DNA from 2 places in the Streptomyces sp. PSU-S4-23 genome. Region 1 is predicted to be linked to the other one. Evidence: riboswitches for the same ligand, from Rfam matches in the RefSeq annotation. Region 1 holds a riboswitch; the other holds the start of a gene.
What was found. A riboswitch is a leader RNA that binds a small molecule or an ion and turns the genes downstream of it on or off. The one in region 1 is predicted to bind S-adenosylmethionine.
Positions count from the first base shown of each region.

Region 2: it holds a riboswitch for S-adenosylmethionine, as region 1 does, so the genes downstream of both, thrC (threonine synthase) here and ACZ79I_RS10070 (aminotransferase class V-fold PLP-dependent enzyme) in region 1, are expected to answer to the same signal.

Region 1 is NZ_JBVMUU010000002.1:2,024,028-2,038,991, reverse strand. It holds gene qcrC (cytochrome bc1 complex diheme cytochrome c subunit) at 1-584, shown strand, start outside; gene qcrA (cytochrome bc1 complex Rieske iron-sulfur subunit) at 581-1,639, shown strand; gene qcrB (cytochrome bc1 complex cytochrome b subunit) at 1,636-3,273, shown strand; gene trpD (anthranilate phosphoribosyltransferase) at 3,459-4,523, shown strand; gene ACZ79I_RS10080 (PRC-barrel domain-containing protein) at 4,710-5,066, shown strand; gene ACZ79I_RS10075 (hypothetical protein) at 5,109-5,276, shown strand; SAM riboswitch class IV at 5,359-5,475, shown strand; gene ACZ79I_RS10070 (aminotransferase class V-fold PLP-dependent enzyme) at 5,661-7,028, shown strand; gene ACZ79I_RS10065 (Lrp/AsnC family transcriptional regulator) at 7,025-7,306, opposite strand; gene ACZ79I_RS10060 (rhomboid family intramembrane serine protease) at 7,303-8,034, opposite strand; gene ACZ79I_RS10055 (hypothetical protein) at 8,191-8,430, shown strand; gene ACZ79I_RS10050 (NYN domain-containing protein) at 8,465-9,814, shown strand; gene ACZ79I_RS10045 (C40 family peptidase) at 10,155-11,189, shown strand; gene ACZ79I_RS10040 (C40 family peptidase) at 11,409-12,428, shown strand; gene ACZ79I_RS10035 (hypothetical protein) at 12,472-13,698, shown strand; gene ACZ79I_RS10030 (PadR family transcriptional regulator) at 13,712-14,236, opposite strand; gene ACZ79I_RS10025 (MATE family efflux transporter) at 14,349-14,964, shown strand, end outside.
Region 2 is NZ_JBVMUU010000002.1:3,981,491-3,996,454, reverse strand. It holds gene ACZ79I_RS18235 (GNAT family N-acetyltransferase) at 1-174, opposite strand, end outside; gene ACZ79I_RS18230 (TerD family protein) at 308-883, opposite strand; gene arfB (alternative ribosome rescue aminoacyl-tRNA hydrolase ArfB) at 1,080-1,508, shown strand; gene ACZ79I_RS18220 (flavin reductase family protein) at 2,216-2,791, opposite strand; gene cdgB (diguanylate cyclase CdgB) at 3,230-4,903, shown strand; gene ACZ79I_RS18210 (carbohydrate-binding protein) at 5,021-6,013, shown strand; gene ACZ79I_RS18205 (1-phosphofructokinase family hexose kinase) at 6,032-6,961, opposite strand; gene nagA (N-acetylglucosamine-6-phosphate deacetylase) at 7,138-8,280, opposite strand; gene ACZ79I_RS18195 (ROK family protein) at 8,280-9,290, opposite strand; gene ACZ79I_RS18190 (DUF3263 domain-containing protein) at 9,421-9,648, shown strand; gene otsB (trehalose-phosphatase) at 9,716-10,573, shown strand; gene ACZ79I_RS18180 (alpha,alpha-trehalose-phosphate synthase (UDP-forming)) at 10,665-12,107, opposite strand; gene ACZ79I_RS18175 (glucosyl-3-phosphoglycerate synthase) at 12,232-13,203, opposite strand; SAM riboswitch class I at 13,424-13,566, shown strand; gene thrC (threonine synthase) at 13,585-14,865, shown strand; gene ACZ79I_RS18165 (MoaD/ThiS family protein) at 14,927-14,964, shown strand, end outside.

The DNA of each region.
Region 1 (14,964 bases):
TGGTCGGCGTCGGCGCGGCGGCCGTCGACTTCCAGGTCGGCACCGGCCGTATGCCGGCCGCGACCTCGCAGGGCGCCCAGGTCCCGAAGAAGAAGAACATCTACACGCAGGCCCAGATCGACCAGCTCGCGGCGTACGTCGCCTCCCTCGGCGCCGGCCCGGCCGTCCCGTCGAAGAACGACTACAGCCCCGAGGGCGCCGACATCGCCAAGGGCGGTGACCTCTTCCGGACCAACTGCGCGCAGTGCCACAACTTCACCGGCAAGGGCGGCGCGCTGACGCACGGCAAGTTCGCACCGACCCTTGAGGGCGTCGACCCGAAGCACATCTACGAGGCCATGCAGACCGGCCCGCAGAACATGCCGTCCTTCCCCGACACCACGATGTCCCAGCAGAACAAGAAGGACATCATCGCCTACCTGAACGCGGTCAACGGTGACCAGACGGAGAACCCGGGCGGCCTCGAGCTGGGCGGTCTCGGTCCGGTCTCCGAGGGCCTGTTCGCCTGGATCTTCGGACTGGGCGCCCTGATCGCGGTCGCCGTCTGGGTCGCCGCTCGGACCGCAAAGGCCAAGAAGTCATGAGTAGCCAAGACATTCCAGAAGAGAACCTGCCCGCTGAGCAGGACACCGCACCAGGTGCCGTGACGGTGGCGGACGAGGAGAACCCGTTCGCCGACCCGGGCCTCCCGCCCCACGAGCACCGCATCCAGGACATCGACGCGCGCGCCGCCAAGCGCTCCGAGCGCACGGTCGCCCTGCTGTTCACCGTGTCGATGCTGGCCACCCTCGGCTTCATCGCCTCGTACGTCACGATCCCCGGTGACAAGTCGATCTACGTCTTCCCGATCGGGCACATCAGCGCGATGAACTTCGCGCTGGGCGTGACGCTGGGCGTGGCGCTGTTCGCCATCGGCGCGGGCGCCGTCCACTGGGCCCGCACCCTGATGTCCGACGTGGAGATCGCCGACGAGCGTCACCCGATCGAGGCGCCGCCCGAGGTCAAGTCGAAGGTCATGGCCGACTTCCGGCAGGGCGCCAAGGAGTCCCAGCTCGGCCGGCGCAAGCTGATCCGCAACACGATGCTCGGCGCGGTCGCCCTGGTGCCGCTCTCCGGTCTCTTCCTGCTGCGCGACCTCGGCCCGCTGCCCGAGACGAAGCTGCGGCACACGGCGTGGCGCAAGGGCAGGCTCCTCGTCAACATGAACACCAACGAGCCGCTGCGTCCGTCCGACGTCGCGGTGGGCTCGCTGACCTTCGCCAAGCCCGAGGGCCTGGAGGAGACCGACGAGGACTTCCAGAAGGAGATCGCCAAGGCGGCCTTGATGATCGTCCGGCTGCAGCCGGGCAACATCAAGGACAAGAAGGAACTCGAGTGGTCCCACGAGGGCATCGTGGCGTACTCGAAGATCTGCACCCACGTCGGTTGCCCGATCTCCCTGTACGAGCAGCAGACGCACCACGCGCTCTGCCCGTGCCACCAGTCCACCTTCGACCTCTCCGACGGTGCCCGAGTCATCTTCGGCCCGGCCGGTCACGCCCTGCCGCAGCTGCGCATCGGCGTCAACGCGGACGGTTACCTCGAAGCGCTCGGCGACTTCGAGGAGCCCGTCGGTCCTTCCTTCTGGGAGCGCGGATGAGTACTACGACGACCAACGAGTCCCGCTCGCGCGGGAGGGCACCAGCCGGCGAGCGCGTCGCCGACTGGGCGGACGGCCGACTGGGGATCTACTCCCTGGCCAAGGCCAACATGCGCAAGATCTTCCCCGACCACTGGTCGTTCATGCTGGGCGAGATCTGCCTCTACAGCTTCATCATCATCATCCTCACGGGTGTGTATCTGACGCTGTTCTTCCACCCGTCGATGAACGAGGTGGAGTACCACGGCAGCTACGTCCCGCTGCAGGGCCAGCTGATGAGCGAGGCGTTCAACTCGACGCTGCACATCAGCTTCGACGTCCGCGGCGGTCTGCTGATCCGGCAGATCCACCACTGGGCGGCGCTGGTCTTCCTCGCCGGCATGTTCGTGCACATGATGCGCGTGTTCTTCACGGGCGCGTTCCGCAAGCCGCGTGAGATCAACTGGCTGTTCGGCTTCCTGCTGTTCGTCCTGGGCATGTTCACCGGCTTCACCGGTTACTCGCTCCCGGACGACCTGCTCTCCGGCACCGGTGTCCGCTTCATGGAGGGCGCGATCCTGTCGGTGCCGATCGTCGGCACGTACCTGTCGTTCTTCCTCTTCGGCGGCGAGTTCCCGGGCGGCGACTTCGTGGCCCGCTTCTACTCGATCCACATCCTGCTGCTGCCGGGCATCATGCTCGGCCTGGTGGTCGGCCACCTGATCCTGGTCTTCTACCACAAGCACACGCAGTTCGCGGGTCCCGGAAAGACGAACAACAACGTGGTCGGCATGCCGCTGCTGCCGGTGTACATGGCGAAGGCCGGAGGCTTCTTCTTCCTGGTCTTCGGTGCCATCGCGATCGTCGCGGCGATCGCCCAGATCAACCCGATCTGGGCGATGGGCCCCTACCGTCCGGACCAGGTGTCCACGGGCGCCCAGCCGGACTGGTACATGGGCTTCTCCGAGGGCCTGATCCGTACGATGCCGGGCTGGGAGATCAACTTCGCGGGCCACACGCTCGTCCTGGGCGTCTTCATCCCCCTGGTGATCTTCCCGCTGATCCTGGTCGCGATCGCGGTCTACCCGTTCATCGAGTCGTGGGTCACCGGCGACAAGCGCGAGCACCACATCCTGGACCGCCCGCGCAACGCCCCGACCCGCACCGCCTTCGGCGCCGCCTGGATCGCCTGGTACTTCGTGCTGCTGGTCGGCGGTGGAAACGACCTCTGGGCCACCCACTTCCACCTGTCGATCAACTCGATCACCTGGTTCGTCCGCATCTCGTTCTTCGTGATGCCGGTGCTCGTGTTCGTCATCACCAAGCGGGTCTGCCTCGGCCTCCAGCGCCGCGACCGCGACAAGGTGCTGCACGGCCGCGAGTCGGGCATCATCAAGCGGCTGCCGCACGGTGAGTTCATCGAGGTCCACGAGCCGCTCAGCCAGGAGCAGCTGCACACGCTCACGGCGCACGAGCAGTACCAGCCGGTCGAGATCGGCCCGACGGTCGACGAGAACGGCGTCGAGCGGAAGGTCAAGGGCTCCCAGAAGCTGCGCGCGAAGCTCAGCAACGCCTACTACGGGGAGGACAACCAGATCCCCAAGCCCACGGTCGAGGAGTACAAGGAGATCACGAGCGGCCACGGCCACCACTGATCGCTGCGCGCGCCACGCCACGGTCGAAGGGCCCCGTCCAGTGCATGGACGGGGCCCTTTGCCGTGCCCCGGGGTGGATAGGGTGGAGCTGTCCCCGAACGGGGGACGAGGACCCGTCCGCGGCACGGCGGGGGTCCGGCGGAGAACCCAGTCCCCTTCTTCGGGACATGACCCAGGAGCGGCTTATGAGCGCTGTGCACCCCGCTGGAGGCGACACCGCGGCGGGCCGTTCCTGGCCCCAGGTGCTGAACGGGCTGCTCGACGGCCGCGACCAGAGTGCGGACGACACGGCCTGGGCGATGGACCGGATCATGCGCGGCGAGGCGACGGACGCCCAGATCGCCGGGTTCGCGGTCGCCCTGCGGGCGAAGGGCGAGACGGTCGAGGAGATCACCGGACTCGTGCGTGCGATGTACGAGCACGCGAATGTGATCGAGGTGCCGGGACGGACGGTCGACATCGTCGGCACGGGCGGCGACGGCGCCAGGACCGTGAACATCTCCACGATGTCGTCGATCGTGGTCGCGGGCACGGGCGCGAAGGTCGTCAAGCACGGCAACCGGGCCGCGTCCTCCGCCTCCGGGGCCTCGGACGTGCTGGAGAAGCTCGGGGTCAATCTGGAGCTGACGCCGCAGCGGGTGGCGGAAGTGGCCGAGGAGGCGGGGATCACCTTCTGCTTCGCCGTGAAGTTCCACCCGGCGCTGCGGCACGTGGCCGCGGCACGCGGGCAGCTCGGCATCCGGACGGTGTTCAACTTCCTCGGTCCGCTGACGAACCCGGCCCGGGTGAAGACGCAGGCGATCGGCGTCGCCGATCCGAGAATGGCGCCGATCATGGCCGGGGTCTTCGCGGAGCGCGGGAACTCGTCCCTGGTCTTCCGGGGCGACGACGGCCTGGACGAGCTGACGACCACGTCGACGTCCCGGGTGTGGATCGTGCGTGACGGCAAGGTCACCGAGGAGTCCTTCGACCCCCGGGACGTCGGCATCGAGCTGGTCCCGGTGGAGGCGCTGAGGGGCGCCGACGCGTCGTACAACGCCGATGTCGCGCGCCGGCTGCTGGAGGGCGAGACGGGGCCGGTGCGCGATGCGGTGCTGCTGAACTCGGCGGCGGCCCTGGTGGCGCTGGATCCCGGGGAGGGTCCGCTCGCGGACCGGATCCGGGCGGGCATGGAGAAGGCGGCGGTGTCGATCGACTCCGGGGCGGCCAAGCGGGTCCTGGACCGGTGGGTGGCGGTCAGCAACGCGTAGCGCCCGCGGGGCCGGGGGTTGCTGCCGCACCGCGGTGGGGAAGCGGCCGTCCGGGTGGTAAAAGGCCAGGTCAAACGCGCGACGGGGATGCGGCCGGAGTACAGTGAACGCGTGGCGGTCCCCGCCGGTCACGCCCGCGCCGGCCGGAACGCCCATGGGAGACCGGCCGGTCGCAAGGAGCGAGGCATGATTCACTCAGCCGATATCCGCGAATGGCGCAATCAGGATGTGATCGACCCCAAGGGCCGCAGGATCGGGGCCCTGGAGGCCGTCTACGTGGACACCGCCACCGATTCTCCGGCCATGGCCACCGTCCGCACCGGACTGCCCACCCGCCACAAGCTCGTCTTCGTCCCCCTCGACGAGGCGACCCTGGGGCCGGGCTATGTGAAGGTGGCGCACTCCAGGGGGCTGGTGAGGAAGGCGCCGTCCATGGGCGTGGACGACGTCCTCCCGGTCGAGCGGGAGGCCGAGGTCTACCAGCACTACGACAAGCCCTACGAACCCGGAGCCGACCGGGGACGCCGCCTGGCGCGCCGCTGAACGGCGCTTCGGGCGCGGTACCGCCGGAGGATGTGGTCGCTCATGGCGCTGTTCCTGTTCCTGATCCTCGTGGCGATCGCGCTGGGGCTCGTGGGCGCGGTCGTCAAGGGGCTCTTCTACCTTCTGATCATCGGCATCGTGGTCCTCGTGGCCGACTTCGTGCTGCTCGGTGCGCGCTGGTCCCGCTCGCGCAGGCGCCCCGTGCGGTGAGGCGGGCGCGGGCGCCGGTGACCGTCCCGGTATCCGGACAGACATTGCGGTCGGACGGTCACGTCCCGTAGTGTCCCGGCCAGGTCATGAGTGACAGTCATTCGGCCCCGGCCGGCTGTCCGGCAACCCTCCGTCCGTGGCGGGGTGCCCCGGGTGAAGACCAGGCCGCAGGCAGCGAGGTCTGCGGCAAGCGCGGACCCCTCGCCTCACCAGGGGTCCTGGTCGTTCGAGGGAGCCTTTCCGTGAGCAAGCGAATGCGCTAGGGCCGCAGAGCCCCGCCTCCGCATCCTCCTTCTCACCCTTCTCCGTGCCGCCGACGCTGACGCGCGCCCTCCGGCGTGCCGCCCGGCACGGCGATTCCACCTGCCTCACGGGAGTGCACCCATGTCCGTCTCCACCGTTGCCGTCGCCCCTTCCGTCCGCCCTTCCGTCCGCACCCCGCTGCCCGTTCTGGGCGGCGACGTCACCGTCCCGCTCGTCACGGGCGGTGAGGTCGCCTACGCCGCGCTCGACTACGCGGCCAGCGCACCGGCACTGCGGCGGGTGTGGGACGACGTGGCGGCGTACGCGCCGTACTACGGCAGTGTCCACCGCGGCGCCGGGTATCTGTCGCGGCTGTCCACCGACCTCTTCGAGAACGCCCGCAGGACCGTCGCCGGGTTCCTCGACTGCCGCGAGGACGACCAGGTGATCTTCACCCGGTCCACCACCGACTCCCTCAACCTGCTCGCCGCCGCCCTCCCGGCCGGCTGCCGGGTCTTCGTCTTCGAGACCGAGCACCACGCCTCCCTGCTGCCGTGGCGGAACGCCCCGGTCACCTTCCTCGACGCCCCGCGCACCCCGCGGCAGGCCGTCGCGACCCTGGAGCGCGCCCTCGCGGACCGCTCCCCGCACGACGAGGCCCTCGTCTGCGTCACCGGCGCCTCCAACGTCACCGGCGAGCTGTGGCCGGTACGCGAACTCGCCGCGGCCGCCCACGCGCACGGCGCGCGGATCGCGCTGGACGCCGCCCAGCTCGCCCCGCACCACCCGGTGTCCGTCCGCGACCTCGACGTCGACTGGGTCGCCTTCTCCGGCCACAAGCTGTACGCCCCCTTCGGCTCGGGCGTCCTGGCCGGCCGCGCCGACTGGCTGCGGCAGGCCGAGCCCTACCTCGCGGGCGGCGGCGCCAGCCGCAGTGTCACCCGGCGCGCCGACGGGGGTGTGGACGTCGAGTGGCACGAGGGCGCCGCGCGGCACGAGGCCGGATCACCCAACGTCATCGGCGCCCATGCCATCGCCTCCGCCTGCAGGGCGCTCACCGAGGCCGGCTTCGACACCCTCGTCGCCCGCGAGCAGCACCTGGTCCGCACGGTCCGCGAGGGGCTCGCCGAGGTCCCCGGGGTCAGGATCCTGTCCCTGTTCGGCGACGACGCGCCGCGGGTCGGGGTCATCTCCTTCGTCGTCGAGGGCTGGAACAGCTCCCGCTTCGCCGCCGCGCTCTCCGCCGAGTACGGCATCGGCGTCCGCGACGGTCTGTTCTGCGCCCACCCGCTGGTGCGCATCCTGGTCGGCGGCGATCCGCGGAGCGGGCACGCGTGCGGCGCCCCCGGCGGCACCCCTGGCGACCGGCCTCTCGACGCGATCCGCGTCAGCTTCGGCGCGGGCACCCCCGACGAGCACGTGGAGCGCTTCCTCCACGCGGTGGGACGGCTCGTCCGCGACGTCCGGTGCGGTTCGGCGGCGCCCCGGGACTTCCAGCGGAGCGCCTAGTTGTCGAGGCCGATCGCGAACGCCGCCTCCAGGTCGTGCTGTGAGTACGTACGGAAGGCGACGTGGGTGTCCGTGGCCAGCACGCCCGGGATCTTGCTGATCCGGCCGGGGATGACGTCCGCCAGGTCGTCGTGGGCCTTGACCCGGACCATGGCGACGAGGTCGTACGTACCGGTCACGGAGAAGACCTCGCTGACGCAGTCCAGGGCGGCGATCGACTCGGCGATCTCGGGGATCCGGTCCACGCTTGTCTTGATGAGCACGATCGCGGTGATCACGGCTGGTTTTCTCCCTCGGGGGCCTGGGCAGGGGGTTTCACCCTACTCGTACGCCCGTAGCGCACCCAGGCGTAGACGAATCCCAGGGAGAAGCCCACCAGGTGGGCCAGGTAGGCCACCCCGGGTCCGTGCGTGGTACGGCCCGCCGCCATCCACTGCAGGGTCGCCCAGAAGGGCAGCACCACCCAGGCGGGAAAGCGCAGCGGCAGGAAGAGCAGGAACGGGAAGAGACTGGTCACCCGGGCCTTGGGGAACAGGAACAGAAAGGCGCCGAGGACCGCGGAGATCGCCCCGGACGCCCCCACCAGCGTCTGCGCCGACCCGGCGTTGGCGGCGGCGTAGCCGAGCAGGGCGAGATAGCCGCAGCCCGCGTAGAACAGGGCGAACTCCACATGGCCCATCCGCTCCTCGGCCATCGCCCCGAAGACGTAGAGGAAGAGCATGTTGCCCAGCAGATGTACCCAGCTTCCGTGCACGAACAGCGCCGTCGCGGGGGTGAGCGCGGTCCGCGGCGCCCCGCCGAACAGCTCGACCGGCACCACGCCCCAGCGGGCGAAATAGGCCCGCTGCGCGGCCGACAGCGCGTCCCCGGACCCGTACGCCGGGTTCAGTCCCGAGGCCGGCCCGAGCAGGAAGATCAGGCAGCACAGGGCGATCAGTCCGTAGGTCACCGGTGCCGGCTGGCCCCGCAGCGCTCGGGCGGCCGCCCTGCTCCAGGTGCTGATCATGGAACAGAGCATGGCGTAACGGGACCGATCCGCACAGAGTGCCTCGCCGCGGGGTACGGGCGGGCGGCGGGTACCCGCCAGGCCGTAGGGTTACGAGCCACACGCTCCAGGGAAACTGGCGCATCACGGAGACTGGAAGAAGGAAGAGCAGCCACGATGACGGTTCCCCTGCCGACGGAGAAGACCCGCTGGCGCTGCACGCTCTGCGGCAACCTGACGCGGTTCGACGTGACCCGCTCGTCGAAGGTCGTCGAGTACGTGCACCTGGATCTGGCCGGAGAGCCGACGGTCGAGGAGCGCGAGGTGGTCAGTGAGACCATCGAGTCGGTGCGTTGCCGCTGGTGCAACGCCGTGGACCAGGTGGAGCTCGTGGACAGGCCGGGTGCCGGCTCCTGAGGGAGGCGGTCCCGCACAGGCATTGGGGTGACGGATGGTGGAGACCACGGGCGGGGAGTCGGCCGACGGCACCGCTGAGGTGCTCGACCGTCCGCTGCCCGAGGGTGTGCGCCGCCGGGTCGTGCAGATCGTGTCCGACGGATTCGGCGGCCTGACCCTCGGCGACCTGCCCCCGCAGCTGCGGCAGTACGCCCGGTTCGCCCCCAACCGCCGGGCGAAGTTCGCCGGCAACGCCATGGCGGCGGCCCTGGAGACGGACGCGCTGTTCCGGCAGCGCATCGCGGAACGGCTCAGAGAGTCCCAGCCGGAGCTCGCCGGCGCCCTCGACTCCGGCTCACCGCCCCCGGCCGCGGACCCGCTCGACGTGGCGGCCGCGGCCTACGTACTGCGCCCGCCGGGCTGGGTGAAGCTGGTGACCGCCGCCGGCGAGGAGGCCCAGCGCGCGGACGCCGAGCGTGCCGACGAGGAGAGCCGGGCCGAGCTGGAGCGGCTGCGCGGGGAGCTGGCCGCCGCGCGCGACCAGACCCGCGCCGAGACCGAGCGGCTGCGCGTGGAGCTCGACTCGGTGCGCAAGGAGGCCGAATCGCTCCAGCGCAAGCTGCGTGCCGCCCTCAGCGACGTCAAGCGCGGCGAGGCCGCCCTGCGCAAGGTGCAGGGGGAGATCGAGGCCGTGCGCGCCGAGGGCCAGGCGCAGATGTCCGCGGCCGAGGGCGAGAACCGCCGGCTCAAGGCGCGCCTCGGCGAGGCGGAGGCGGCCCTGGAGGCCACCCGCAGGGCGGCGCGTGAGGGGCGCAGCGTCGAGGACATGCGGGTACGGCTGCTGCTCGACACGGTGCTGGAGGCGGCACAGGGGCTGCGGCGGGAGCTTGCGCTGCCCCCGGTGTCGATGCGGCCGGCTCAGACCGTGGACGCGGTCGAACCGGGACGTATGACCCCCAAGGACATCGCCGCCCGCGCCCTGTCCGAGCACGATCCCGCGATCCTGGACCAGTTGCTCGCGCTGCCGCAGGCGCATCTGGTCGTCGACGGCTACAACGTGACCAAGACCGGCTATCCGCAGATGCCGCTGGAGAAGCAGCGGCTCAGGCTCCTCGGGCAGCTCTCGCAGCTCGCCGCGCAGACCGGCGCCGAGGTCACCTGCGTCTTCGACGGGGCCGAACTGGCCGCGCCCGTACTGCTCGCGCCGCCGCGCGGGGTGCGGGTGCTGTTCTCCAAGCCGGGCGTCACCGCCGACGAGCTGATCCGGCAGCTGGTGCGCGCGGAGCCGCCGGGCCGGCCGGTCATCGTCGCTTCCACCGACCGTGAGGTGGCCGACGGGACCGCCAAGGCGGGCGCGCGGCCGGTCGCGTCCGCGATGCTGCTGAAGCGTCTGTCCCGCGGCTGACGGCGCCGGCTGCCCCCGGGTGCGGCGTCGCCGGGACCCACACACCGGTACGCCCCATGCGTACCGAAAACACCAAGCGCAACGTCCGTCGGGGATGCCCGAATTGGCGAAACCTTCACGCAACATAGGGTCAAGCGCACATCACTGCATGTGAGTCGAATGCAAAGAATGCACGTCGCGGCGGAGTTTTTTGCCGTGGGGATTTGAACTGATCACAAGAAGGTCACTAGGGTCTGGCCTCGAACCTCCGCTCGGGTGATCACTCATCGGGAGTGACGGCGGAGGGACACCGCCCACCGGCGTGTCGGTAGGCGGCTGGAGGAAGAAGGAGCTCGCCTCCGTGGCGTCCCACCGTCGACCCAAGCAGCCGAACCGCGCACGTGTGACCGTGCTCACCAGCGTCGCCGCCGCCGCCGTGGCGCTCAGCGCCCAGGCCGCCAGCGCCGCCCCCAGCGCGAAGCCGAGCAAGGACGAGGTCAAGTCCAAGGTCGACAAGCTCTACGAAGAGGCGGAGAAGGCCACCGAGAAGTACAACGGGGCCAAGGAGAAGCAGGAGAAGCTGGAGAAGCAGATCTCCACCCTGCAGGACAAGGTCGCCCGCGGTCAGGACGAGCTCAACCAGCTGCGCGACGGCATCGGCACGATGGCCAGCGCCCAGTACCGCACCGGCAGCATCGACCCCTCCGTGCAGCTCTTCCTCTCCTCGAACCCGGACGACTTCCTCGACAAGGCGTCCACGCTCGACCAGTTGAGCAGCCAGCAGGTCGAGGCGCTGAAGAAGATCCAGGAGAAGCAGCGCGAGCTGGCCCAGGAGCGCAAGGAAGCCTCCGACAAGCTCAAGGACCTCGCCGACACCCGCACCGAACTCGGCAAGAAGAAGAAGGAAGTCCAGGGGAAGCTCGCCGAGGCGCAGAAGCTCCTCAACAGCCTGACCGCCGCGGAGCGCGCGGCCCTGGCCGCGCAGGACGCGCGCGCCAGCCGCGCCAGCGAGCGCAGCGTCCTCAACGGCTCCAGCAGCGCCGCCTCCGGCCGGGCCGCCGCCGCGTTCTCCGCCGCGCAGAGCAAGATAGGCTCGCCCTACGTCTACGGCGCCTCCGGCCCCTCCTCGTTCGACTGCTCGGGCCTGACCTCCTGGGCCTACGCGCAGGCCGGCGTCTCCATACCGCGCACATCGCAGGCGCAGGCCAACGCCGGCACCCGCATCTACAGCACCAGCGACCTCAAGGTCGGCGACCTGGTCCTCTTCTACGGCGATCTGCACCACGTGGGCCTGTACGCGGGCAACGGCCAGGTGCTGCACGCCCCGCGCACCGGAACCGTCGTGCGCTATGAGTCGATCGGCAACATGCCCTTCCAGTTCGGCGTCCGCATCTGACGTTCCCCCCGCGGCTTCTCCGCCCGCCCGAACGGGCGAATTCCAGCGGCTCCCGCTGACCCCGCGTCCCGCCGATGACCTGCGTCAGCGGCGGGACATCGCGTTTCGGGGCGCGTCGGGGTTCTTTGGTCCCCGAGTGATCACCCGGCTACTGTCTGCCGCGTTCTTCCCCCGGCCGTGCGGCGGGGGTTCGTTCAGCGGAAGGGAGTGCGACCGGTCGTGGGGTCCCATCGCCGCCTTGCACCAACCGGCCTCGGCCGGGGCCGTGGCGCCACAGCCGCCGTCCTGTCCGCCGCGGCCGCCGTCGCCGCGGCACTCGGCACCGTACCGGCGGACGCGGCGCCGTACGACGGCCCCCGGGCCGCGGTGGACCGGCTGTACCGGGAGGCCGAGCAGGCCACCGAGGCGTACAACACGGCCGAGGAGCGCGCCGGTTCGCTGCGCCGCCAGGTCGGCCAGGCGCAGGACCGCATCGCCCGGGAGCAGGACCGCGTCAACTCTCTCCGGGACGCGCTGGGGGCGCTCGCCGGGGTCCAGTACCGCTCCGGCGGCCTGGCCCCCACCCTCGCGCTGCTGTTCTCCGACGACCCGGACGAGTACCTCGACAAGGCGGCCGTGCTCGACCGGATCGGCGTCCGCCAGGCCCGGCAGCTCGGAAAACTCCGCTCGGCGCTGCGCGAGTTGGGCCAGGAGCGGGCGCAGGTGGCCGACAGGCTCGCGGAACTGGACAAGAGCCGCAGGGCGGTGGCGCGGCACAAGAAGACCGTCGAGCGCAAACTCGCCAGGGCGCAGCGGTTGCTCAACTCCCTCTCGCTGGCGGAGCGCGCCGCCTACGAGCGGGCGTCCCGCTCCGGCGGGCCGCTGCCCGGCCTCTCCGCCGCCGCCCCGGCGAGCGGCCGTGCCGCCGCGGCCGTCGCGGCGGCACGCTCCGCGCTCGGCCGCCCGTATGTGTGGGGTGCCAACGGGCCGGGCGGCTTCGACTGTTCGGGCCTGATGCAGTGGGCGTACGCGAGGGCGGGCGTCGGACTGCCGCGCACCTCGCAGCAGCAGCGGTACGCCGGCCATCCGGTGCCGCTGTCCGGAGCCCGCCCCGGCGACCTGGTCGTCTACCGCTCCGACGCCAGCCATGTGGCGATGTACGTCGGGGGAGGCCGCGTCATCCACGCGCCGCACCCGGGGGCCGCCGTGCGCTACGACCCGGTGGGGATGATGCCGGTGTCGTCGGTCATCAGACCCTGACCACGGCGCCCGGCCGTGCGGGCCCTGCGCGTACGATCGGCGCGTGGCTGGGCGTGGGCGTGGGCGTGTGCGGGCAGTGGCGGCGGCGTGTGTGCTGCTGCTCGCCGGGCTCGCCGGCTGCGGCGCCCCGGCGGCGCCCGACCCCCAGACGACCGCCGTGCAGCGGCTGCTCGACCGGCGGGCGACGGCCGTTCTGCACCGGGACCGGCCCGCGTTCCTGGCCACCGAGGCCCCCACCGGCGACGCGGCGGGACGGCCCGCGGCCGGTGCCGCCGGGTTCGACAACCTCCGCGCCCTGCCCCTGGCGGCCTGGTCCTACCGCCTCACCGCCCTGCACCGCACCGGCGACCGGGCCACCGCCGACGCCGAGCTGCGCTACCGGGTCGAGGGCTACGACCGGGCGCCGGTCACCACCGCCCGGGCGCTTCGGCTGGTCCGTACCGACGGCCGCTGGTACATCAGCTCCGACACACCCGCCGGGAGGGCGGCCGGGCAGCTCTGGGAACAGGGCGTCGTCGAGGTGGTCCGCGGCACGCACAGTCTCGTCCTCGGGGTGGGACAGCCGCGGCGCGTCCTGCGCGGCTACGCGCGCCTCGCGGACCGGGCGGTACCCGCCGTGACCGGGGCGTGGGGCACCCACTGGCCGGGGCGTGTCGTGGTCGTCGTCCCGCGGTCGCTGCAGGGGATGGCGGAGCTGCTCGGCGCGCCGGCGTCCGGCTACCGGGGCATCGCCGCGGTCACGACCGGTGAGGCGGGAGGCGCCGGGCGGGCGCCCGCGGACCGGATCGTCGTCAACCCCGACGCGTACGCGCTGCTGGGCGGCTCGGGCAGACAGATCGTCCTCAGCCACGAGACCACCCATGTCGCCACCCGCGCCGCCACCACGGCGGCGACGCCCCTGTGGCTGTCCGAGGGGTACGCCGACTGGGTCGGCTACCGCGGCGACGGCCGCACACCCGCCCGGGTGGCCCCCGAACTCGACCGCTCCGTCGCCCGCGGGCGCGTCCCCGCCGCGCTGCCGGCGGACGCGGACTTCGCCTTCAGCGGGGACGCGGGGAGGCTGGCGCAGGCGTACGAAGGCGGCTGGATGGCCTGCCGGCTCATCGCCGACCGCTGGGGAGAGGCCCGGCTCAACGACTTCTACCGGGCCGTGGGCGCCCACCGGCGGCGGGAGGGCGCGGTCGAGGCCGCGCTGAAGGGGGTGCTCGGCACGACGCCGGAGGCGTTCACACGGCAGTGGCGGGCCTATCTGAAGGCCCACCTGGGCTGATCCCGCGGCCGGTTCAGCCCTCCAGCCGCGCGATCGCCTCCCGCAGCCAGGCCCGCTCCGCCTCGCCCGTCGCCCGGGCGACCCGCAGCATGCCCTGCCGGAACAGGTCGTCGGCGTCCTCGGCCCGCAGCGGCTTCCCGTCGCGGTGGAAGAAGCTCGCCGGGGTCTGGAGGAAGTCCAGGCGGCGGCGGAGGACGGCGGCCTGCTCCTCCCGGTCGGGCAGATGGCGCAGGAAGGCGAGCACGGTGTTGAAGCGGACGTGGTCGGTGATCTCCGCCTGCCTGGGGTGCCGCAGCCGTTCCAGCAGCTCGGTCCGGCCCTCCTCGGTGAGCGAGAGGACGCGGCGCGGGACCGCGCCCGCACCCGGCCCGGTGTGCTGCTCCAGCCTGCCCGCCGCCACCAGGCGGCTGATCGCCGGGTAGAGGGCCCCGTCGCTGACCGGGCGGACGTGACCGCTCAGGGCCCTGATCCGCTCCTTCAGCTCATAGCCGTGCAGGGGCTCCTCCGCCAGGAAACCCAGGATCGAAAGCTCCAGCACCGTTCGGCTCCTCGTTGCAGACGTCGTAGGGCCCATGATACCTCTTTTCGAGTTACCTCGAATCGAGGTAGCTCAGGCAACCCGAGGTGACTCGAAAACAGGGAGCCCGGTCGTGAACCTCCACCGCAGACAGCTCGTCTCGCTCGCCCACCCCGTCTACTTCTCCCTGCTCGCCTCCGTCACGGCGGGGATCGTCAACACCTTCTGGGTCTCCCGGCTCGGCGGCCCGGCGGTGGCGGCGGTCGCCGTCGCGACCAACACCGAGAACGTCCTGCTGGGCGTCGCCCTGGTGTTCGCCTCCGGGACGACCGTCCTGGTCGCACACGCCCGGGGCGCCCGGGACCCGGGCGCGGTCCGGGCGGCGGTACGCGGCGGCCGGGCGCTGTGCGCGGTGATCGTGCCGTTCGTCGTGATCGGCGGCCTGCTGCTGCGGGAGCCCCTGGCCCGGCTGGTCCTGGGCGGCGGCGGGCCCGCGCTCCCCCTGGCCGTCGGCTACTTCGCGATCTCACTGCCGGGTACGGCCGTCTTCTTCGCCCAGCAGCTCGTCGACGGCATCCTCAAGGGCACCGGCGACACCCGTACCCCCCTGCGCCTGGCGCTCCTCGCCAACGGGCTGATCCTCGTCTGCGACCCGCCGCTGATCCACGCCTACGGCGTCCAGGGCGCCGCCGCCTCCACGGTGCTGTGCCGCTGCGCCGCCCTCGCGGCGGGGATGCTCGCCCTGCGCC
Region 2 (14,964 bases), 2.0 Mb from region 1:
CGTCTCCTCGGCCAGCGCGGCCGCCACCTGCTCGGGCCGGATGTCGTCCGGGTCCGGGAAGTCGCCGCTGAGGGTGTGGTAGTCGCGGTTGGAGGCGTGGAGCGAGGCGAGCTCGGCCAGCAGCGGTGCCGGGACGGCGCGGCCGGGAGTGCGGGGGAGGGGGTGGAGGATCACGGGGGGCAACGTAGCGCGGGACGGGCCCCGCGGCCCGGGAATACGCGGACACCCCCGGCCACGCGCACCGCTGCCGGGGGTGTCACGACGTACGGACCCGCGGCCGTACGGCCGTGCGGGCGTCGCCGGGCGCTCAGACGCCGACGCCGAAGTCCTGGGCGATGCCGGACAGGCCCGAGGCGTAACCCTGGCCGACGGCACGGAACTTCCACTCCGCGCCGTTGCGGTACAGCTCGCCGAAGATCATGGCCGTCTCCGTGGCGGCGTCCTCCGACAGGTCGTAGCGCGCGATCTCCTGGCCGCCGGCCTGGTTGACGATGCGGATGTACGCGTTGCGCACCTGGCCGAAGTTCTGCGAGCGGGACTCGGCGTCGTAGATGGAGACGGGGAAGACGACCTTGTCGATGTCGGCCGGGAGGCCGGCCAGGTTGACGTTGATCGCCTCGTCGTCGCCCGCGCCCTCGCCCGTGCGGTTGTCACCGGTGTGGACGATCGTGTTGTCCGGGGTCTGCTTGTTGTTGAAGAAGACGAAGTGCTGGTCCGAGTAGACCTTGCCCTGGACGGTGACCGCGATCGCGGACGCGTCGAGGTCGAAGTCCGTGCCGGTGGTGGTGCGGACGTCCCAGCCGAGGCCCACGGTGACGGCGGTCAGGCCCGGCGCCTCCTTGGTGAGCGAGACGTTGCCGCCCTTGGACAGGCTTACAGCCATTGTTGGGAGTCCCTTCCCTCGTCCGCGTGCGCGGTGCGGTACTTACGGGCTTCGTACGGGCACGAAGCTACAGCTACCCCTACCAACGTCGAGGGGGGTCCCCGCGGTTCCGGATCTCTTTACTTTCTTTACCCAAATGGCCCGGGCCACCCGAAAACGGGGTGACGTGAACCGGACAGCGCGCGACCATGGAGGCATGTCCGGTCCCTACGTCGTCCGTGGCTCCGTCTCGCTCCCCGAGGCCGAGCTCATGTGGCGTTTCTCGCGGTCGTCGGGGCCCGGCGGGCAGCACGTCAACACCAGCGACACCCAGGTCGAGTTGCGCTTCGACCTGGCCAGGACGCAGGCACTTCCCCCGGTGTGGAAGCAGCGGGCCCTGCAGCGGCTCGCCGGCAGGCTCGTCGACGGCGTCGTCACCGTCCGCGCCTCCGAGCACCGTTCGCAGTGGCGCAACCGCGAGGCCGCCGCCGTGCGCCTCGCCTCCCTGCTCGCCGAGGCGACGGCGCCGCCGCCGAAGCCCCGCAGGGCGACCCGCATCCCCCGCGGGATCAATGAGCGCCGGCTGCGGGAGAAGAAGCAGCGCTCGGAGACCAAGCGGGGGCGCTCGGGGCGCGACTGGCACTAGCCGGCGCGGGCCGGCGCGTTCTCCCGTCACATCTCCCCGGCGCCGTCCGTCAGGCCCCTGACGGACGGCGCCGAGTACATGCGCGGACGGGCGCGAGCGAATTCCCGGCAGGGAACGGTGCGGCATATGACCGCGTATACGACCGCGTATACGACCGCGTATGCGACTGCGGATACGGCCGCGGATACGGCCCGGCATAAGACGGGCGGACGACGGGGCGGACGACAGGGCGGACGACGGGGATACCGGGGGATACGAGGGGCCGTACGGCGGGCGAAACGCCGCGGGACAAAGGGAACGGCGAAAGGCACGGCGGCGGCGCGGGCCGCGCGCGGAAACCGAATTCCCCGCCCGGCGGCCGGAGAGCCACCGCGCCCGTCCGCGCGCCGTCGCCACCGCATGCCCGGCTCGCTCGCCGTGGCCACCGCGTCCGGGCCGAGGACCGCGAGGTCCGCCCCGGGCGCGGGCGGACCGCCCCGGACCCGGCGCCGGGCACGGGCGGCGGTCCGCGGCCGGCGTGCGGACCGGGACGGCCGCGACCCCCTCGAACGGCACCGCGAACAACTTGTGCGGCGCGAACGCGAGCCGCTCCGCGGGGGCCGGCGTCTCCGGCACGGCGAGCAGCGCGCGCCGGCTCCGTCTGCGCCTGCGCGGCGGAGCCGAAGGGGTGTGTCGGCCCCGCGCCCCTCGGGGCGCGCGCCCGGTGCTCAGCCCAGGTGGCGGTAGCGGCCCCGGAAGTACAGCAGGGGGCCGCCGTCGGCGCTGGGCAGGTGGGCCGTCAGGACGCGGCCGATGACCAGGGTGTGGTCGCCGGCGGGCACGCGTTGTTCCGTGCGGCACTCCAGGGTGGCCAGGGCGCCGCGGACCAGGGGGGCGCCGCTGACCTCGCCGTGGACGTAGGGGATGTCCTCGAACAGGAGCCGGTCGCTGACGCGGCCCCTCATGGCGAAGCGGCCCGCGATGTGCCGCTGGCTCTCCGCGAGCACGGAGACGGCCCACAGGGGCTGCTCGGCGAGCAGGTCGTCCATGCGGGCGCCCTCGCGCAGGCTGACCAGGACCAGGGGCGGGTCCAGGGACACCGACAGGAAGGCGGTCGCCGTCATGCCGACGTCCTCACCGCCCGGCCCTTCCGGGTCCAGGGCCGGCTCGTGCGTGGTCACCAGGACCACACCGGCGGCCAGCCGGGACATGGCGGCGCGGAACTCGTCGTTGCTCACCCCCTCAGCATGCCCGGAGGCGGGCGGGGCGGCGGGCACGGACGGGGCAGGGGGAGTCTTGAGCACGCCAGAACGCTAGTCGGCGCCCGCGGGTGCCCACATCGGCCCCAGGTCCGAACCGTGACCTAGGACCAGCGGCGGACCCCGCGCCGTGCCGGGCCGGGCCTCGCGGTAGGGTCCGTGGAAACCAACTCGGTGCATCCGCCCGTTACTTGGCGCGTATGATCACGGCGTCTGCACAACTTCCGAATTGCCTTCGGTAAAGGCACCGGGAAAACGCGGAATCCCTACTCAATTGTTCATGTTTCGCTGTGACTTGAGTCACAGGGGCCGTATTTTGTTGACCCTGTGTACCTAGTGGGCAGCGCGCTGTGATTCAGTGGCGGGGACGCTGCACGACGCTCGCTCCGGAGTGCGCCCCGTAGCGTACCGAGGAAAACCGGCGGAAACCGTAGTACGGCGACGCGTCCCTGGAGTTGCTGCGAGACCTCGAGGGGAGGGCGAATGGAGACCGAGTCGGAGCCGTATGTCCGCCTCACGACTCTGCGGCAGCTGCACCAGGTGATGGCGGACATGAACACCGCCCGCAGCCTGGCGGACACGCTGCAGACCGTCGCCGACGGCATCGTCAACGGCCTCGGGTACGAGCTCGCCGCCGTCAACCTCGTACGCCCGGACGGCGACCTCGTCGTCGCCGCGTTCGCCGGGAACTCCGCCGCCGAGGCGCTGATCACCGGCCGGGTCGGCTCCCGCGCCGCCTGGGAGCGCCGGCTGACCATGGGCGAGGCGTGGGGTGACCTGCGGTTCATATCCCACACCGAGGGCTGGGTCCTCGACGACGACGATGTGCCGCAGTGGTACACCGACGGCCCCGAGCCCCGCTTCGAGGACGAGTGGCACCCCTCCGACCGCCTCTTCGCCCCCATGTACACGCCCGCCGTGCAGGGCGGCGTCGGCGGCGAGCTGATCGGGGTCATCTCCGTGGACCGCCCGCGCAACGGGCGGCGGCCGGGCGCGTGGGGGCGCGAGGCCCTCCAGATGTACGCCTTCCAGGCCGCCATCGCCATCAGCAACGCCCGGCTGAGGGCCAACATGCAGCGGGCGCTCGTCCGGCTGGAGCGGGAGCAGCAGGCCCTGCGCGCCAGCGAGGAGTCCTTCCGGCAGGCATTCGAGTACGCGCCCTCCGGCATGGCCATCGCCGAGATGGGCGGCGACCAGCACGGGCGCATCCTGCGGACCAACGACGCGCTGTGCCGCCTGCTGGGCCGGCCCGCCTCCGCCATGCGCCGCTACTCGTTCTCCGATCTCGTCCACCCCGAGGACATCGGCACACTGCTGCGGACCTCCGCCGAGGGCGGGCGTGCGGAGCTGAGGCTCGGGCGCCGGGACGGCACGTACGTCTGGGTGTCCCTGCGCAACTCCGTGGTCGCCGACGCCGCCGACGGACCCCGCTTCCTGCTCACCCACGTCGAGGACATCGAGGAGCGCAAGCGCCGCGAGCTGCAGCTCGCCCACCGGGCCTCCCACGACTCGCTCACCGGACTGCCGAACTCCGCCGAGCTGCGCTCCCGGCTGTCCGCCCGCCTCTGCCAGCGTCCCCACTCCCTGCCGCCGGGCGCGGCCGACTCCCTCGACGCCGCCTACGACGGGCACGGGGCGGGCCATCCGGCGGTGTTCGGCGGCGGGCACGCCTTCGACTTCCACGCCGGGCCGGGACCGTACGACGCCTTCGACCACCATGTGCACACGGTCGCGCCCGAGAGCGGCATCGACGACGGCACCAAGGGGCTCGCGGTGCTCTTCTGCGACCTCGACGGCTTCAAGTCGATCAACGACCGGTTCGGGCACAACGCGGGTGACGCCGTCCTCATCGAGGTCGCCCGGCGGCTCACCCGCGGCGTGCGCGACGGGGACACCGTCGCCCGGCTCGGCGGTGACGAGTTCGTCGTGCTCGCCGACGGGCTCGGCAAGGCCGACGCCCAGGACCTCGCGGTGCGCCTGCGCAACGAGATCATCCAGCCGATCCGGGTCGACGGCCGCGCCATGCGGGTCGGCGCCAGCTTCGGCATCGGCTGGGCCCACTGCGGCATGACGGCGGACGAAGTGCTGAAATCGGCTGACGAGCGGATGTACGTAGAGAAACGGTCTCGTCCCAAACAGCATCGGCGCGCCGGGTAAGTCCCAGGTCAGCGTGAGGGTGATGGGAAGAACACCCGTCCGGGCCGCCGGAAGCAGGTAGGCTCGCGACTCAGCCACGTACACATATGACCCGCACCTGCTGAGGAGTACCTAGGGATGACGCCCGGCAACAACGGCGCGAGCACGCCCGAGGACGACGACCCGTTCGGCTACCTCTACGCCGACGGTCAGGCCAACGGCGCCCAGCCGCCCACCGGCGGCTACGGCTACCCGGGCTCCGTCAACAGAGTGCGCGCCGTCGGTGAACGCCAGTACGGCCAGCCGCAGCCGCAGGCCCAGACGGCCGCCTACGGCCAGGTGCCGCAGCAGGGGGCGTACGGCCAGGGCACCTACGGGCAGCCCAATGCGCACTACGCCGCCCCCGAGACCGTGCCGGGCGGCGCGCCCTCCCCCAGGTCCTCGGCTTCGCTCGGACAGGGGGCACCCCCATCCCGGCAGGCGCCGGTCGGCGGGGGCGGCGGGCGAGGCCGGGGCCCCAACACCAGGGGCCTGCTGATCGGCGCGATCGCGGTGGTCGCCGCGGTCGTGATCGGCATCGGCATCGCCATGCTGGGAGACGACGGGAACGACGGGAACTCCGGCGGCCAGGCGGGCTCCAGCCCCTCGGCCGGCCAGAGCACGTCCCCGAGCGGCTCCTCCACCCAGCAGTCGACGGACGACACCAAGCTTCCGGCCATCGACGCGAAGGCGCTGCGCCTGGAGGGCACCGCCGCCACCGCCTCCGACGTCAAGGGCGCCAAGGCCGACGGCGGTGTCTACATCGCGGGCTTCAACAACGTCGGGGCAGCCGTGAACTGGAGCGTGGACGTGCCCTCGACCGGCAAGTACACGCTGCACACCGGCTACGGCGTGCCCGGCGTCGACGCCACGGCCACCCTCACGGTCAACGGCACGCCGCAGACCACCCCCATGTCCCTGAAGAACTGGGCGCAGGCGCCCCAGGGCGACTGGGAGAAGGGCTGGACGAAGACGTACAACTACATCCAGCTCAACAAGGGCACCAACACCATCAGGGTCTCCTGCGAGCAGGGGAACCAGTGCAACGCCTACCTCGACCAGTTCTGGCTGACGAAGGGCTGGAGCAACTAAGGGGCCGGGGCCCACCGGCTACGCGGCCGTCGCCCCGCGGGTCACCGTCACCTGGTCCACCAGCTCCTCATAGGTCCGGCGGTCGAACTCTCCCGCCACGGGCGCCACGACGGTCGCCGCGGACAGGGCGACCGCCCGGGCCAGACGTCCCGGCCACGGCAGCCGCTCCACCAGGCCCGACAGCAGACCCGCGACCGCCGAGTCGCCCGCGCCCGTCGGATTGCCCTGGACCCGGCGCGGCGGCACGGCCCGCCAGCGGTCCTCCGCGTCCACGGCGAGCAGGCCCTCCGCGCCCAGTGACGCGACCACCGTGTGCGCCCCGCGCCGGCGGGCGTCCCGGGTGGCCTGCAACGGCTCGTGGGAGCCGGTGAGTTCGGCCAGCTCGTCGGCGTTCGGCTTGACGATGTCCGGGCGTGCGGCCACCCCGCGGCGCAGCGGCTCGCCGCTCGTGTCCAGCAGGACGGGTACGCCCGCGGCCCGGGCGGTCCGCACCAGCCGGGCGTACGCGCCCACCGGTACCCCCGGCGGCAGGCTGCCGCACAGGGCCACCGCGGAGGCGGAGCCCACCAGGTCCTCGTACCCCGCGAGGAACGCCGACCACTCGGCGGGAGCGATCGCCGGACCCGGCTCGTTGAGCTGGGTGGTGTCACCGGTCGTCTCGTCGACCACCGCGATGGTGCGCCGGGTGGCGCCGCCGATGGTGACGAGCGCGTCCTGGACGCCGGGCGTGCCGGCGAGCTGGTCCCGCAGGGAGCGGCCCGTCGCACCGCCCGCGAAGCCCGCGGCGGTCACCGTGTGGCCGAGGGCGGCGAGCACCCGGGCCACGTTCAGGCCCTTGCCGCCGGGCCGTTCGGTCACATCGGTCACCCGGTGCGAGGTGTGCGGCCGCAGTGCGCGTACGCGGTAGGTGATGTCGAGAGCGGTGTTCAGTGTGACCGTCAGGATCACCTGGAGGGCCTCCCTCGAAGTCGTCGCGGCGCCTTCCGTGCGACCTGCGCCGGTCGCGTACGCCCCGTCCCGGAATGCTTCGGCCGACGGTGTGTGCGGCGGCTCGATCATGCCAAACGAGGCGGCGGTCGGCCCAGTCCCCCGGGTCGACCGCCGTACGCCAACGAGTGGATGAATCATCCCAGTTGGGGATCGACCACCCAGGCGCCGCGGCGCATCACGCCCTTGAGGCGGAAACCGGCGTCCAGCAGCACCAGGTCGGCGTCCTTGCCGGGCTCCAGGGAGCCCACGCGGTCGTAGAGGCCCAGCAGCCTGGCCGGGTTGGCCGAGATGGCCGCGACGACGTCCTCCACCGGCAGCCCGTCGACCGTGACCGCCCGCTGGAACGCGCGGTCCAGGGTGAGTGTCGATCCCGCGATGGAACCGCCCTCCACCAGCCGCGCCACCCCCTCGCTGACCTCCACCTCCAGCGGGCCGAGCACATACCGACCGTCGCCGAAACCGGCCGCGTCCATCGCGTCCGTGATGAACGCCACCCGCCCCGCCCCCGCGTGACGGAACGCCAGCCGGAGGGAGGCCGGGTGCAGATGCGTGCCGTCGTCGATCAGCTCGACGGTGATCCGCTCGTCCTCCAGAAGCGCGGCGACGGGGCCCGGCGCGCGGTGGCCGAGCTGCGGCATCGCGTTGAAGAGATGCGTCGCCACGGTGGCGCCCGCGTCGATCGCCGCCACGGTCTGCTCGTACGTCGCGTCCGTGTGCCCGATCGCCGCGATCACGCCGTGCTCGGCGAGCAGCCGCACGGACTCGATGCCGCCGGGCAGTTCGGTGGCGAGGGTGACCATCTTCGCCTGGCCGCGTGCCGCGTCGATCAGCTTGCGGACCTCCGCCGGGTCCGGGTCGCGCAGCAGCGCCTCGGAGTGCGCGCCCTTGCGGCAGGGCGAGATGAACGGTCCCTCGAAGTGGACGCCGGCGATGTCGCCCTGCTCGGCGAGCTCCGACAGCAGCCCGGCCTGCCGGGTGAGGAAGTCCGGGTCGGCGGTGACGGTCGAGGCGACGACGGTGGTGGTGCCGTGCAGCCGGTGGGTGCGGACGGCCGTCAGCACCTCCTCGGCGGTGCCGTGGAAGGAGGCGCCGCCGCCCCCGTGGTTGTGCATGTCGACGAAGCCGGGGACCAGCCAGTGCCCGCGTACGTCGATGGTCTCCGCGTCCCGCGGGGCCGTGCCCGCGATCCGCGTGCCGTCGACGATGACGCGGCCGTCGGTCACGGTCCCGGTGGGAAGTACCACCCGGGCACCGGCGAGAACCTTGCTAGGGGGCATCAGGCGGTTACCTCCGAACGGTCAGTGGTGTGTAGGAGATCCCAGGCGAGGAGCCCAGCGCCCAGGCATCCGGCGGAGTCCCCCAGCGCCGCGGGGACGATCGAGGGGAGCTGCTGGAAGGTGACCCGCCGCCGGACGGCGTCCCGCAGCGGTGCGAACAGCACTTCCCCCGCCTCGGCCAGCCCGCCGCCGATGATGAGCGTGCCGGGGTCCAGCAGGGTGATCGCGGTGACCAGCCCGTCGGCGAGCGCGTCCACGGCCTCCCGCCAGATACGGACGGCGTTCGGGTCACCGGACGCGACGGCCTTCGCGCAGGCCGCGGCGTCCGCCCCCGGGTCCCCGCACGCCTCGGCCCATGCCTCGCTGACAGCGGCGGCCGACGCGTAACGCTCCAGGCAGCCGCGCTGGCCGCACGGGCAGGGGGTCCCGCCGGGCCGTACGACGATATGGCCGATCTCCCCCGCGAAGCCGTGGGCGCCGGCCTCCACCCGGCCGCCCATGCCGATGGCGCCCGCGATGCCGGTGCCGAGGGGCACGAACAGGAAACGGTCCGCTCCCCTGCCCGCGCCGATCCGGCCCTCGGCGAGCCCGCCGGTGCGCACATCGTGCCCGAGCGCGACGGGAACGCCGCCGAGCCGGCGGCCGAGCAGGTCGCGCAGGGGCACGTCGCGCCAGCCGAGGTTGGCCGAGTAGCGGGCGATGCCGCGGTCGGCGTCGACGATGCCGGGGACGGCGACGCCGACCGCGGACGCGGGTTCGCCGAGGTGCCGCTCGCCGTGGGCCCGCAGCTCGGCGGCGAAGGAGAGGATCGACTCCACCACGGCGTCCGGCCCGCGCTCGCGCCCGGTCGCCCGGCGCGCCCGGTGCAGCACGGGCAGGCCGGGTGCCTGACGTGGCGGCCGCCGGTCCGGGCCGCTCCCGGAAGGCCCGGACGGCGCCGCGTCCCCGGCCCCGACCAGGGCGGCCTTCATCCCGGTGCCGCCCACGTCGAGGGCGATGACATGTCTCACGAAGGACAGTGTGGCGCCTGAACCCTGAAGAGGTCTAGTCCACTCGCGGGGCGGGGGTCTGCCACCGGTGCCGTCCGGGGCCGACACCGCGGACTCGTCGGCCAGCCGAGGCGCCGGATACCGTTCCCCCATGGACGACCTCACCGCCCGCGAAAAGGCCATCCTCGCCATGGAGGGGCGCGGCTTCCCCGGGGCGGGTGCCAAGGAGCGCGCCGTGCGCGAGCAGCTGGGACTCGCCCCGATCCGCTACTACCAGCTGCTCAACGCCCTCCTCGACGACCCCCGTGCCCTCGCCCACGACCCGGTCACCGTCAACCGCCTCCGCCGCGTCCGCGACTCCCGCCGCGCCGAGCGCTGACGGACCGCGACCGGGGTGCGCCCCCGGGCCATGCGTGAGCCCGGCCCCCCGCGGATAGGGTCGTGTCATGGGCAGCCACGCGGACTCCTTGCCGACCCCCACGACACCGGCCGGACGTGACGGTCTCGACGCCATCCTCGCCCGGCCCGACCGGGCCGTCCTCGCCTTCGACTTCGACGGGACGCTCGCCCCGATCGTCCCCGACCCCGACCGGGCCCGCGCCCACCCCGACGCGGTCCCCGCCCTCGCCGCCGTCGCCCCCCGGGTCGCCTCCGTCGCGGTCGTCACCGGCCGCCCCGCCGACGTCGCCGTCCGCTACGGCGGCTTCGCCGGGGTTCCCGGGCTCGAACGCCTCGTCGTCCTCGGCCACTACGGCGCCGAACGCTGGGACGCCCGCACCGGCACCGTCACCGCCCCCGCCCCGCACCCCGGCATCGCCGCGGTCCGCGCCGAGCTCCCCGGCGTCCTCGCCGGCTCCGGCGCCGGGAGCGGCGCGTACGTCGAGGAGAAGGGGTTCGCCGTCGCCGTCCACACCCGCCGCGCCGAGGACCCGCAGGCAGCCTTCGAGGCCCTGCGCGAACCCCTCGCCGGCCTCGCCACCCGCCACGGCCTGGTCGTGGAACCGGGACGGCTCGTCCTGGAGCTGCGCCCGCCGGGCATGGACAAGGGCAAGGCGCTGCTGGAGTGGACCCGCGCGACGGGCGCCGAGGCCGTCCTGTACGCGGGTGACGACCTCGGGGACCTCCCCGCCTTCGCCGCCGTCGACAAGCTGCGCTCCGACGGTGTCCACGGCCTGCTGGTGTGCAGCGGCAGCGACGAGGTCACGGAACTGGCCGCCCGCGCGGACCTGGTGGTCGACGGCCCGGCAGGAGTCGTACGGCTCCTGAGATCACTGGACCACCGACTGGCCGAAGCACCCCGGTAACGAGCCGAGCGCCCTGGCGGGGGCGCAGCGGTCCCGCCCCGGGCCGGGGCGCAGCGGTCCGCCCCCGGCCGGCGGCCGCAAGCGGCCCCTCTCACCCGTCCAGCGCGGCCAGCTGGTCCAGGAACCACCGGGCCGGGGGGAGCGCCGTGGCCTGCGCGGCCAGCCGCTTCGTCCGCTCGGCGCGCTCGTCCGCCGGCATCGACAGGGCCTCGTGCAGCGCCGCCGCCGTGCCCCGGATGTCGTACGGGTTCACCGTCACCGCGTCCTCGGCCAGCTCCTCGTACGCACCCGCCTCCCGCGACAGCACCAGCGCGCAGCCCTCGTCGGAGACCACCGGGACCTCCTTGGCGACCAGGTTCATACCGTCCCGGATCGGGTTCACCAGGGCCACGTCCGCCAGCCGGTACGCGGCCAGCGAGCGCGCGAAGTCGTCCTTCACATGCAGTTCCACCGGGGTCCAGCCGGGCGTCCCGTAACGCGAGTTGATCTCCTGGGCGACGCGCTGGACCTCCGCCGTGTACTCCCGGTAGACGGCCAGGTCCTGGCGGGAGGGGTAGGCGAAGGCGACGTGGACGACGCGCCCGCGCCACTCGGGACGCGACCGGAGCAGCTCCTCGTAGGCCAGCAGCCCCCGCACGATGTTCTTCGACAGCTCCGTGCGGTCCACCCGCACGATCGCCTTGCGGGCGCTGCCGTCGGGCGCCGTGCCGATCTGCTCCCGCAGCGTGCGCATCCGGTCGTCCACGTCCGGCTCGTGCGCCCGCCTGCGCAGGAAGTCCCCGTCCGCGCCCAGTCCGTGGACGCCGATGCGGGTGCCCGAGGGGATGCCGGGGCCGAGGACCGCGTGGCAGCAGTCCGTGAACGCGTCCGCCCACCGCCGGGTGAGGAACGCCGCCCGGTCCGCGCCCAGGATCCCGCCGAGGACCTGCGCCGCGATGTCGTCGGGCAGCAGCCGGAAGTAGTCGGGCGGCGCCCACGGCGTGTGCGAGAAGTGGCCGATCCTGAGGTCGGGACGCAGTTCGCGCAGCATCCGGGGGGCCAGGCTGAGGTGGTAGTCCTGGATGAGGACCGCCGCCTCCTGGGCCGCCTCCTGGGCCAGCGCCCGGGCGAACGCGCGGTTGTACGCCTCGTACGACGCCCAGCGCCGCCGGAATTCCGCGTCGAAGACCGGTTCCAGCGGCGTCTGGTAGAGCATGTGGTGCACGAACCACAGCACCGAGTTCGCGATGCCGTTGTACGCGTCCGCGTGCACCTGCGGGGCGATGTCGAGCATCCGCACCCGCTGCCCGCCCGTGTCCGACGGATCGAGCGCGCCGCCCGTACGGCGTACGGCCTCGCGGTCGCCGTCGTTCAGCGCCGCGCACACCCACACCGCGTCCGCCTCCGGGCCGATCGCCGACAGGCCCGACACCAGCCCGCCCCCGCCGCGCCGGGCCGTGAGCGTCCCGGTCTCGTCCAGTGCGTAGGAGACCGGGCCGCGGTTGGACGCGACGAGGACGCGAGCGTGATGCGAAGCCACATGCGTGGAAGCCATGCCTCGAAACCTAGCCCGAGCCGAAAACGCTCAAACGTGCGGTTCGGCCGTATGCGGAACCGTATACAACGGCCGAAACCGGCGCCGGGGCGCGGCGCCGGCCCGCGCCCCCGGAGGGACACGGTCACGCGGCCTTGCGTTCCGCGTACTCCTCGACCTCGGCCATCGGCGGACGCTCCTCCGTGTCCACGCGGTACGTACGCGGCTCGAAGCCGTCCGCGCCCCGCTCGAACTGGGTGAGGGACGGGCGGATCAGATGGCCGCGGGCCAGCCGCAGCTGCGCGGTGCGGTAGATCGCGGCGGCCATGCGGCCAAGCGCCTGGCCGTCCTGGTGGCGGTGGATGCGCACGCCCACGTCGACCTGGGCCAGCGCGTCCAGGCCCACCAGATGCAGGGCGTCGACCAGCATGCCCAGCTCCACCCCGTAGCCGACCGGGAACGGGAGTCGCTCCAGCAGGGAGCGGCGGGCCGCGTACTCGCCGCCGAGCGGCTGGACGAAACCGGCCAGCTGCGGCCAGTGCATGTTCAGCAACGGGCGCGCCATCAGCTCCGTGACGCGCCCGCCCTGGCCCGCGGCGGCCGTGCCGGAGGAGCCCTCGCCGGGCAGCGTCAGCGGCCGGTCGTACATCGCCTTCACGAGGTCCACGCCCGGCTCGGTGAGCAGCGGGCCCACGATCCCGGAGACGAAGTCCGACGAGAACTCCTTCAGGTCCGCGTCGACGAAGCAGACGATGTCCCCGCCGGTCACGAGGAGGGAGCGCCACAGCACCTCCCCCTTGCCGGGCACCGCCGGGATGCGCGGCAGGATGGCGTCGCGGTGCACCACCCTCGCCCCGGCCGCCGCGGCGACCTCGGAGGTGCGGTCCGTGGAGCCGGAGTCGACCACGACGATCTCGTCGACGAGCGGAGCCTGCTGCACGAGGTCGTGGCGGATGACGGAGACGATCTCGCCGACCGTCCCCTCCTCGTTGAGTGCGGGCAGCACCACGCTGACCGTGGAGCCCGAGGCGCGTTTCGCGGCCAGGATCTGGTGGAGCGGACGGTCGGTCACGGACCAGGAGCGGGTGCTCAGCCAGCGCTCGACTTCTTCCAGCACAGTCTGCGGCTCCTCACGTTCGGCGGACGACGGTACGTTCGGTGGACGGCGGTCGTCAAAGGGGATCGGCGGATCTTCGAATGGGTCTCGGTGTGTGATCCGTCTCGCGGTTCGGACGACTATCTCAACTCTGCTGGCCTTCGGTTACAGTCTTGAACAACGCCGGTGACCATCGCATGTCGGGGCCGCCGCTGCCGATACCAGTGAAACAACCGCATACAGCTCATCCAGAGGGGCAGAGGGACACGGCCCGATGAAGCCCCGGCAACCCTCCAGCCGGCACTCGTCATCACAGCGAGGCTCCCGGCTAGGGAAGGTGCCAAATCCGTCTCACGGCGAGATGCGTCGTGAGGAAGATGAGGAGAAAGGGCCTCGCCTCACATGGCTGCGCAGACAGTTGCAAACACCACGAACTCCGTGAATCTCGGTCCCGCCGCGGCCCTGTCCTGCCGTGAGTGCGGCCACCGCGTGCCGCTCGGCCCGGTCTTCGCCTGCGAGGAGTGTTTCGGCCCGCTGGAGATCGCCTACGACTTCTCGGACTACGACACCGAGGAGCTGCGCAAGCGGATCGAGGCGGGCCCCGCGAACATCTGGCGCTACGCGCCGCTGCTGCCGGTCCCGGCGGACGTCGCCGAGAAGCCGAACCTCAACCCGGGCTGGACCAAGCTCGTCAAGGCCGACAACCTGGCGCGCGAGCTGGGCGTGACCGGTGGGCTCTATGTGAAGGACGACTCCGGCAACCCGACGCACTCCTTCAAGGACCGGGTGGTCGCCCAGGCGCTGGAGGCGGCGCGGGCCTTCGGCTTCACCACCCTCTCCTGCTCCTCCACCGGCAACCTCGCGGGCGCGGTCGGCGCCGCGGCGGCCCGTGCCGGACTGCGTTCCTGCGTCTTCATCCCGCACGACCTGGAGCAGGGCAAGATCGTCATGGCCGCGGTGTACGGCGGCGACCTCGTCGGCATCGAGGGCAACTACGACGACGTGAACCGCTTCTGCTCCGAGCTGATCGGCGACCCGGCCGGCGAGGGCTGGGGCTTCGTCAACGTCAACCTCCGGCCGTACTACGCGGAGGGGTCCAAGACCCTGGCGTACGAGATCGCCGAGCAGCTGGGCTGGCGGCTGCCGGACCAGATCGTGGTCCCGATCGCCTCCGGCTCGCAGCTCACGAAGATCGACAAGGGCCTGCAGGAGCTGATCAGGCTCGGGCTCGTCGAGGACCGGCCGTACAAGATCTTCGGCGCGCAGGCCGAGGGCTGCTCGCCGGTGTCGGTCGCCTTCAAGGCGGGCCACGACGTCGTCCGGCCGCAGAAGCCGGACACCATCGCCAAGTCGCTGGCGATCGGCAACCCGGCGGACGGCCCGTACGTCCTCGACATCGCGCGCCGCACGGGCGGCGCGGTGGAGGACGTGAACGACGAGCAGATCGTCGACGCGATCAAGCTGCTCGCCCGCACCGAGGGCATCTTCGCGGAGACGGCCGGCGGCGTGACCGTCGGCGTCACGCGCAAGCTCATCGAGAACGGCGTCCTCGACCCGGCGCAGTCGACGGTCGTCCTCAACACGGGTGACGGCCTCAAGACCCTCGACGCGGTGGCCGGCACGGGTCTGAGCGCTACCATCCGCCCCACCCTCGACTCGTTCCGCGAGGCCGGCCTCGCCTGACCTCCTGCCCGCCCCATCCCCTGCCAGCCGTACTCCGTACTCCGACCGGAGGTCGAACCCCATGAGCGTCACCGTCCGCATCCCCACCATCCTGCGCAC